One region of the Metapseudomonas otitidis genome, then DNA from elsewhere that is predicted to be linked to it. Evidence: predicted binding sites of a transcription regulator. Region 1 holds the regulator's gene; the other holds the start of a gene.
What was found. The regulator FliA, encoded in region 1, starts transcription of late flagellar genes. The targets are predictions, from matches to a motif close to CTAAAGTTTNNNNNNNNNNNGCCGNTAA.
Positions count from the first base shown of each region.

Region 2: a site for FliA is predicted at 2,773-2,800, ahead of PotMrB4_RS05720 (methyl-accepting chemotaxis protein). Genes of this name have one in related genera too.

Region 1 covers NZ_AP022642.1:3,947,436-3,951,643, forward strand. Annotated here, with positions in the region: gene PotMrB4_RS18105 (chemotaxis protein CheA) at 1-396, opposite strand, end outside; gene PotMrB4_RS18110 (protein phosphatase CheZ) at 409-1,194, opposite strand; gene PotMrB4_RS18115 (chemotaxis response regulator CheY) at 1,214-1,588, opposite strand; gene fliA (RNA polymerase sigma factor FliA) at 1,671-2,417, opposite strand; gene fleN (flagellar synthesis regulator FleN) at 2,414-3,247, opposite strand; gene flhF (flagellar biosynthesis protein FlhF) at 3,323-4,208, opposite strand, start outside.
Region 2 covers NZ_AP022642.1:1,208,887-1,213,094, reverse strand. Annotated here, with positions in the region: gene PotMrB4_RS05725 (TatD family hydrolase) at 1-477, shown strand, start outside; gene PotMrB4_RS05720 (methyl-accepting chemotaxis protein) at 556-2,586, opposite strand; gene ampE (regulatory signaling modulator protein AmpE) at 2,837-3,673, opposite strand; gene ampD (1,6-anhydro-N-acetylmuramyl-L-alanine amidase AmpD) at 3,670-4,208, opposite strand, start outside.

The DNA.
Region 1 (4,208 bases):
CGCACCCGCAGGCTCTGCCAGGCGCGACAATGCGGCCAGCAGCTCGGGCGTGGCGGGCGTCGGCTCGGAGCGCTCGCGTACCTGGCTGAACATCTCGTTGACGGTATCCAGTGCCTGAAGCACCACGTCCATCAGCTCGGCATCGACTCGACGCGCACCCTTGCGGAGGATGTCGAACACGTTTTCGGCGATGTGGCAGCATTCCACAAGGGCGTTTAGCTGGAGGAAACCAGCTCCGCCCTTGACCGTGTGGAAACCCCGGAAAATGGCATTGAGCAGATCCATATCGTCCGGACGGCTCTCCAGCTCAACGAGCTGCTCGGACAATTGCTCCAGTATTTCGCCGGCCTCTACCAGGAAGTCCTGGAGGATTTCTTCATCGGCGTCGAAGCTCATTAGGCGGCTCCCCTAGAAACCAAGGCTGGATAACAGATCATCGACGTCGACCTGATCGGCCACGACGTCATCACGCTTATCGGCATTGATCTGCGGACCTTCACCCCTAGATGGATCTTTTAGTTTTTCTTTCTCGACAACCATCGCTTCGCGGTCATGTTGAATGCCTGCGAAACGGTCTACATCACTGGCCATCAGCACCAGTTTCACCAGGTTGTGCTCAACTTCGGTCACCAACTGGGTGACGCGTTTGATCACTTGCCCGGTCAGGTCCTGATAGTCCTGTGCCAGCAGGATGTCGTTCATATGGGAGGATAGCTGCTCGGTGTCGCGCTGGCTGCGCGCCAGGAACGATTCGATGCGCTTGGCCAACTCCCGGAACGCATCCGCGCCGATCTCGCGCCGCATGAAGCGCCCCCACTCCTCGGAAAGGCTCTGGGCTTCATCGCCCAGGCCATTGAGCAGCGGTGCGCTCTCCTCCACCAGATCCATGGTGCGGTTGGCTGCCTTCTCCGTCATGTGCACGACGTAGGAGAGACGATCCGTCGCATCGGCGATCTGGGACATTTCCTTGGCGTGGGGCAAATGCGGATCGATCTGGAAGTTGACGATCGCATTGTGCAACTCGCGGGTGAGCTTGCCGACTTCCTGATAGAGGCCGCGGTCGCGAACCTTGTTCAGTTCGTGGATCAGTTGCACCGCATCGCCGAAGTTGCCCTTTTCAAGGGTTTCCACCAGCTCGCGTGCATGATTTTTCAGGGTCGACTCGAGGTCTCCCGACTGGGAATCTTTATCCATGGCGTCCTCGCGACTGGCATCAGCCGTTGACCCGCTCGAAGATCTTTTCAATCTTCTCTTTGAGCACCTGGGCCGTGAACGGCTTGACCACGTACCCGTTCACGCCGGCCTGGGCGGCTTCGATGATCTGATCGCGCTTGGCTTCAGCAGTCACCATCAGCACCGGCAGGTGCTTCAGGCGCTCGTCAGCGCGCACGGCTCGCAGCAGGTCGATGCCAGTCATGCCGGGCATGTTCCAGTCGGTGACCAGGAAATCGAAATTGCCGCTGTGCAGCATCGGCAAGGCGGTTGTGCCGTCGTCGGCCTCTGCGGTGTTGGTGAAGCCCAAATCACGCAGGAGGTTCTTGATGATGCGTCTCATCGTAGAGAAATCGTCCACGATGAGGATTTTCATGTTCTTGTCCAAATCGACCTCCGTACAGTCCTGAACGCCCCCGGGTCACGGGGGCGTCGTTCAATCGAAAAACCGGTGTGCTTCAGGCACGCCACTCACCCAGCCGGGCCCGCAGACGTGCGGCGCACTGGCTGTGCAACTGGCTGACTCGGGATTCACTGACTCCCAGCACTTCACCGATTTCCTTCAAATTCAGCTCTTCGTCGTAATACAGCGCCAGCACCAGGCGCTCTCGTTCCGGCAGATTGGCGATGGCATCGGCCAGCGCCGCCTGGAAGCGCTCGTCTTCCAGGTCATTCGAAGGTTCGAGATGGGTGACTCCGGTATCTTCGTGCGCCGTGCCATGCTCCCCGCCTTCCAGAAGGTCGTCGAAGCTGAACAGCCGGCTGCCCAAAGTGTCGCTCAGGATGCCGTAGTAATCTTCGAGACTCAATCCAAGTTCGGCCGCAACCTCCTGATCTTTAGCGTCACGTCCAGTTCTTGCCTCGACTTTGCGGATGGCGTCGCTGACCATCCGGGTATTGCGGTGGACCGAGCGCGGTGCCCAGTCGCCCTTGCGGACCTCGTCGAGCATCGCCCCGCGGATGCGGATGCCGGCGTAGGTCTCGAAACTCGCACCCTTGCTGGAGTCGTACTTCTTCGATGCTTCCAGCAGGCCGATCATCCCCGCCTGCATGAGGTCTTCAACCTGCACGTTCGCCGGCAAGCGTGCCAGCAGGTGGTAGGCGATCCGCTTGACCAGGGGCGCGTAGCGCTCGATCAGCTGGTGCTGGGAATCCCCGGCCTGAGCCTTGTTGTACATGCGAAGTCCACTTGCGGGTGGTGTCATACGGTCGAATCCGCGATGGGTTGCTGCACCAGTCGCTCGACGAAGAACTCAAGGTGGCCGCGGGGGTTGGCCGGTAACGGCCAGCTGTCGACCTTCTGAGCAATCGCCTTGAACGCCAGGGCACATTTCGAACGCGGGAACGCTTCGTAGACCGCTCGCTGCTTCTGCACCGCCTTGCGCACGGACTCGTCGTAGGGGACGGCGCCGACGTACTGCAAGGCCACATCGAGGAAGCGATCGGTCACCTTGGTCAGCTTAGCAAAGAGGTTGCGACCTTCCTGCGGGCTGTGGGCCATATTGGCCAGGACCCGGAAACGGCTCATGCCGAAGTCGCGGTTGAGCAGCTTGATCAGCGCATAGGCGTCGGTAATGGACGTAGGCTCGTCGCAGACGACCACGATCACTTCCTGCGCAGCACGGACGAAGCTGACCACCGCATCGCCGATGCCGGCGGCGGTGTCGATCACCAGCACGTCCAGGTTGTCGCTGATCTCGCTGAACGCCTGGATCAGGCCGGCATGCTGCATCGGCGAGAGCTGGACCATGCTCTGCGTGCCGGAAGCGGCTGGCACGATGCGGACGCCGCCCGGCCCTTGCAGCAGCACGTCACGCAGGTCGCACTCGCCTGCGATCACGTCCGCCAGGGTCCGCTTGGGCGTCAGCCCGAGCAGCACGTCGACGTTGGCCAGGCCGAGGTCGGCGTCCAGCAGCATCACGCGGCGCCCCAGGTCGGCCAGCGCCAGCGAGAGGTTCACGGATACGTTGGTCTTGCCGACACCGCCCTTGCCACCGGTTACAGCAATCACCTGTACGGGATGCAAACTACCCATTTATCACACACCTTGTTCACGTCGACTGGGCCACTTGGCGCATTCACGCCACCCATCCCGGGCGGCTCTGGGTTTCTATCCAACCTGGCGAGTGGGCGCCTGGTACAGACCTGCGAACAGGTCGGCCATGGCTTCCTCGCTGGGGTCCTCCGGTGCCTGAAGGCTCACCGCACGGCTCACCAGTTGGTGACTGCGCGGAACCTGGAGATCATCCGGAATCCGAGGCCCATCAGCGAGATAGGCTACCGGCAGATGCTGGCCGATAGCCAGTCCCAACACTTCGCCCAGGCTCGCGGCTTCATCGAGCTTGGTCAGGATGCAGCCCGAAAGGCCACACCGCTTGTAACTATGGTAGGCCGCTTTCAGCACCTGGCTTTGACTGGTTGCAGCCAAAACGAGGAAATTGCGCGCTTTCACGCTGCGACTGGCCAGTGTCTCGAGCTGCATTTTAAGCGCCGGATCGTTCGCCGGCAGCCCCGCCGTATCAATCAGCACCACACGCTTGCGTGCGAGGGGGGCGAGAGCCTGGGTCAGCGACTGGCCCGGATCGACGTGAGTGACAGACACACCGAGGATGCGGCCCAGGGTCTTCAGCTGTTCCTGGGCACCGATCCGGTAGCTGTCCATGCTCACCAGGGCGATCTGCTGGGCGCCGTACTTAAGCACGTAGCGGGCGGCCAGCTTGGCCAGGGTGGTGGTCTTGCCCATGCCGGCGGGACCGACCAGGGCGATCACGCCCCCCTCTTCCAGAGGCTCCTCGGCAGGGGTACGGATGGCGTGGGCCAGGTGGGCCAGCACCATGCGCCAGGCCTGGCGCGGATCCTTGACGCTGCTCACGCGCTCCAGTAGCACACGGGACAGCTCCACCGGCAGCCCCATCCGCTGCAGGCGACGCCACAGATTGGCCTGCTGCGGGCGACGATTCTGCATCTGGCTCCAGGCGATGGAACCAAGCTGGACT
Region 2 (4,208 bases), 2.7 Mb from region 1:
GAACTCGACCGCGACGCCCAGCAGGCGCTGTTCGAGGCGCAGCTGGCGCTGGCCGTCGACCTGCAACTGCCAGCCTTGCTGCACGTGCGCCGCAGCCACGCGGCGGTGATCGCCACCCTCAAGCGCATCCGCCCTGCCCGGGGCGGCATCGTCCACGCCTTCGCCGGCAGCTACGAGGAAGCCCGCGAATACCTGAAGCTGGGCTTCCGCCTGGGCTTGGGCGGCGCCCCCACCTGGCCCCAGGCCAACCGCCTGCGCAAGGTGGTGCCGCGCCTGCCCCTGGACGCCATCGTGCTGGAGACCGATGCGCCGGACATGGCGCCCGCCATGCATCCGCACCAGCGCAACAGCCCGGAATACCTGCCGGCCATCTGCGCCAACCTCGCCGAACTGATGGGGCTGACGCCGGATGCCCTGGCGGCGGCCAGCAGCCGGAACGCCTGCGAGCTGTTCGGCTGGGCGCCGTTCCCGGGCTGAAGCCCGGGCTACGACCTATCCCATAGGCCAACAAACGAAAAGCCCGCCGATTGGCGGGCTTTTGCTTGCGGCTAACGATCAGACGCGGAACGCGCCGATCAGCTGCTTGAGCTGCGCGACCAGGTCGGACAGCTGGCGGCTGGCCTGTTCGGTCTGGCTGGCCCCCTGGGCGGTGCGTTCGCCGGCGCTGTTGATCTCGACGATGTTCTGGTCGATGTCGTGGGCGACGGCGGTCTGCTGCTCGGCAGCCGCGGCGATCTGCTGGTTCTGGTCGACGATCATCCCCACGGCGCCAAGGATGTTCTCCAGCGCCTGCTGCACGCGGCCGGACTGGTTGACGGTGCCGCCGGCCATCTGGTGGCTGGTGTTCATCGCCTTCACGGCCGCGCCGACACCGCCCTGCAGGCGGGCGATCATCTGTTCGATCTCCTCGGTGGACTGCTGGGTGCGTTTGGCGAGGGTGCGCACCTCGTCGGCCACCACGGCGAAGCCGCGCCCCTGCTCGCCGGCACGGGCGGCTTCGATGGCGGCATTGAGGGCCAGCAGGTTGGTCTGCTCGGCGATGCCCTTGATCACTTCCAGCACACGACTGATGGAGGCGCTGTCGGACGCCAGCTGGTTGATGACGTTCACCGACTGCTCGATCTCGTGGGCCAGGCGTTCGATGCTGCCCAGCTGGGACTCCACCAGGCTGCGACCATTGACGGTTTCTTCGTTGACGCTGTGGGCACTGCCGACGGCGGCTGCCGCGCTGCGCGCCACTTCCTGGGCGGTGGCGGACATCTGGTTCATGGCGGTGGCGACCTGCTCGATCTGGCTGCGCTGCCCGGCGACGGCGAGGTTGCTCTCCTCGGACACCTGCTGGACGCGGCTGGCCTGGCGTTCGACTTCCGAGACGGTCTGGCCGACCAGCTGGATCAGGTCATGGATCTTGGCCACGGTGCCGTTGAATACCTGCCCCAGCTCGCCCAGTTCGTCGCGGCTTTCGGCCTGGAAGCTGACGGTCATGTCGCCGGCGGCCACCTGGTCGAGCACCTTGCCGAGGCGCTTGAGGGTGGTGCGGGTGGAGACGTAGAAACCGCTGTAGAGGTAGACGATGGCGAGGAAGACACCCACTAGCGCCACCACCAGCAGGATGGTCTGGACGCGCTTCTCGCCGAGGCGCTTGTCCAGGTCGCTGCGCAGGAACTCCAGGGCGGCGTCGTTCAGCGCGTAGGTCTTGTCCATCAGCGCGCTGACCTGGTCGTAGAAGGTGGCCCAGGGTGTGTCGAGGGTATCGGCCATGATCACCTGCTCCTCGAACAGGGTGGCGGCCTCCTTGAGGGTGGCGCGACTGGCGTCGGCCTGCTGGCTGAGGGCGGCCTGGGCGCGCGGGTTGCCGCTGAGGGCGTCCTGCAGCTTGAGGCCGTACTCGCTGCCGAGCTTCTCCAGGTCCAGCAGCAGGTCGTCGAGCTTGGTGCTGGCGGCGGAGTTGAGGAAGCCCTGGCCCAGGGAATAGGAACCGATGGCACGCCCCTGGCTGATGCCGGCGGTGACATCGGGGGTAACGCTGGTGATCAGTTCGGCCACCTGGCGCACATCGCGCTGGCTGTCCTGGCTGAGGCCGGCCTGGCTGGCGACCAGCTTGATGAAGACCTGGGCATTGCCGAGGAGCTTCTCGATCATCGCGCTCTTGCTCTGCAGGGAGGTTTCCTTCTGCGCGGCCTGGAGGGCGTTGAGCATTTCGTCGCGCTTGGCGTTGAACTCGGTGACCTGCTCGGCGTCTGTGGTGACCGGCTGAAGCGCCTTGAGGGCCGCGAGCACGTCCTGTTCCACGCGGGTGACGCGGCTGTCGAGGTCGCCCGCCTGGCCGGACTGGCCGATCAGGGAGTTGATCAGCACCAGGTCGTTGAGGCTTTCCAGGTTGCGCCGCAGGCCCTGGCTGGCGTGCAGCAGGTCCAGACTCTGCAGCTCGTTGCGGGTGCTGACGAACTGCTCGTAGGACTCGCGAACGAGGAAGTAGTTGGTGACGATCATCGGCAGGAAGAACAGCACGCTGATCAGACTGAACTTCATGCCGAAGCTGAGGCGATTCATCAGCGCGATGGCCGGATACAGCAGAGTCTTCACACGACGTCTCCTGGCTTGCTTATTTATTGTTATGCGGCGTCTTGGACGGAATCAGGATGGCACGGTGACAGCATGCCGTCCCCTATCGCCCGACCTGCGGCAGACCGATCAGGGCGTCCTATGCCCGGCGATAAAAGTGACGGATATCACAAAAGACCCTCACTCGACGCAGGCCCTGTGTACCTGATATCGGCGAGGGTTTCTGTAACTTAAGGTTAAGAACGGCTACAGATCAACGCGAAAGGCGCCGTCAGAAGAACAGCGTCCACAGGGCGAAACCCGCGTACCAGAGCACGGCGGAACGGACCAGCAGGTGCCACAGGGCGTCCAGGCTGGCCACGCCCTCCTCGCCCGCGCTGGACTCGGGCAGCTCGCCGGCAGCACGCCCGGCGATCACCACGAAACGCTCGGCGGACATCTCCCAGTTGAGCAGCTCATGCAGCAGTACGCGGCTGACAGCGACGAAGTTGCCCACCAGGGAGAAGCTGGCCGCCAGTACCCGCACCGGCACCCAGTCGAAGGCATGCCGCACCTGGCGGGCCTGCTCGCGGATGGCGGGGGACGCGGCGCGCTCCTCGGCCAGGGCCAGCAGGCGGTAGGCCAGGGCCGCCACCGGGCCCAGCAGGAAGTACCAGAAGATCACCGCGAAGAAGCTCTGGTAGGCCTGCCAGACCAGATGCTCCTGCACCCGCATCAGCAGGTCGTCGCCCTCCTCCACCCGCAGGCCCAGGTCGCGCTCGGCGACATGCAGGGCACCCTGGGTATCGCCCCGGCGCCAGGCGTCGCGGAAGGAGCCGAGGTCGGCCTGGACATCGCCACGGCCAAGGGCGAAGACCACCACCAGCAGGTGCACCGGAAGCGCCAGCCAGCCATAGGCCAGGGGCTGCAGCATGGTCAGCACCAGGGCCAGCGCCACCAGCGGCAGCACCACCCAGATCCCCAGCGCCAGCCAGGGCCGCCCCGCCAGGGGGCGGCTGGCGGCGGCGCCATCCAGCTGCCGCAGCCAGGCACTGTCCCGTTGCAGGCGCTGGCGCCAGTTGGAGAGTTTCTCGATCCACAGCACCAGCAGCAGTACCAGGAAGCTCATGGGGTCATCTCCTTATGCAGCAGGCTGGCGCGCAACCGCGCCCAGTCGAAAGCGGGCCCCGGGTCGGTCTTGCGCACGGGGGCGATGTCGCTGTGGCCGCAGACCCGCTCGGGGGTTATGGCGGGGTAGGCACGCAGCAAACCACGGGCCAGGCGGCCCAGGGCGTCGTACTGGGCATCGCTGTAGGGCAGGTCGTCGGTGCCTTCCAGTTCGATGCCCAGGGAAAAGTCGTTGCAGTTCTCGCGACCTTCGAAAGAGGACTTGCCGGCGTGCCAGGCGCGGTCGAGGCAGGAGACGAACTGGGTCACCCGGCCGTCGCGCTCGATGAGGAAGTGTGCGGACACCTGCATGTCGGCGATGCCGGCGAAGTAGGGATGCTCGTCGGCGTCCAGGCGGTTCTGGAAGAACTCCACCACCTTGCCGGTGCCGAACTGGCCCGGGGGCAGGCTGATGTTGTGGATGACCAGCAGGGAGATCTCCCCGTGCGGACGGGCATTGAAGTTGGGCGAGGGGCAATGGCGGGCGTCTTCACACC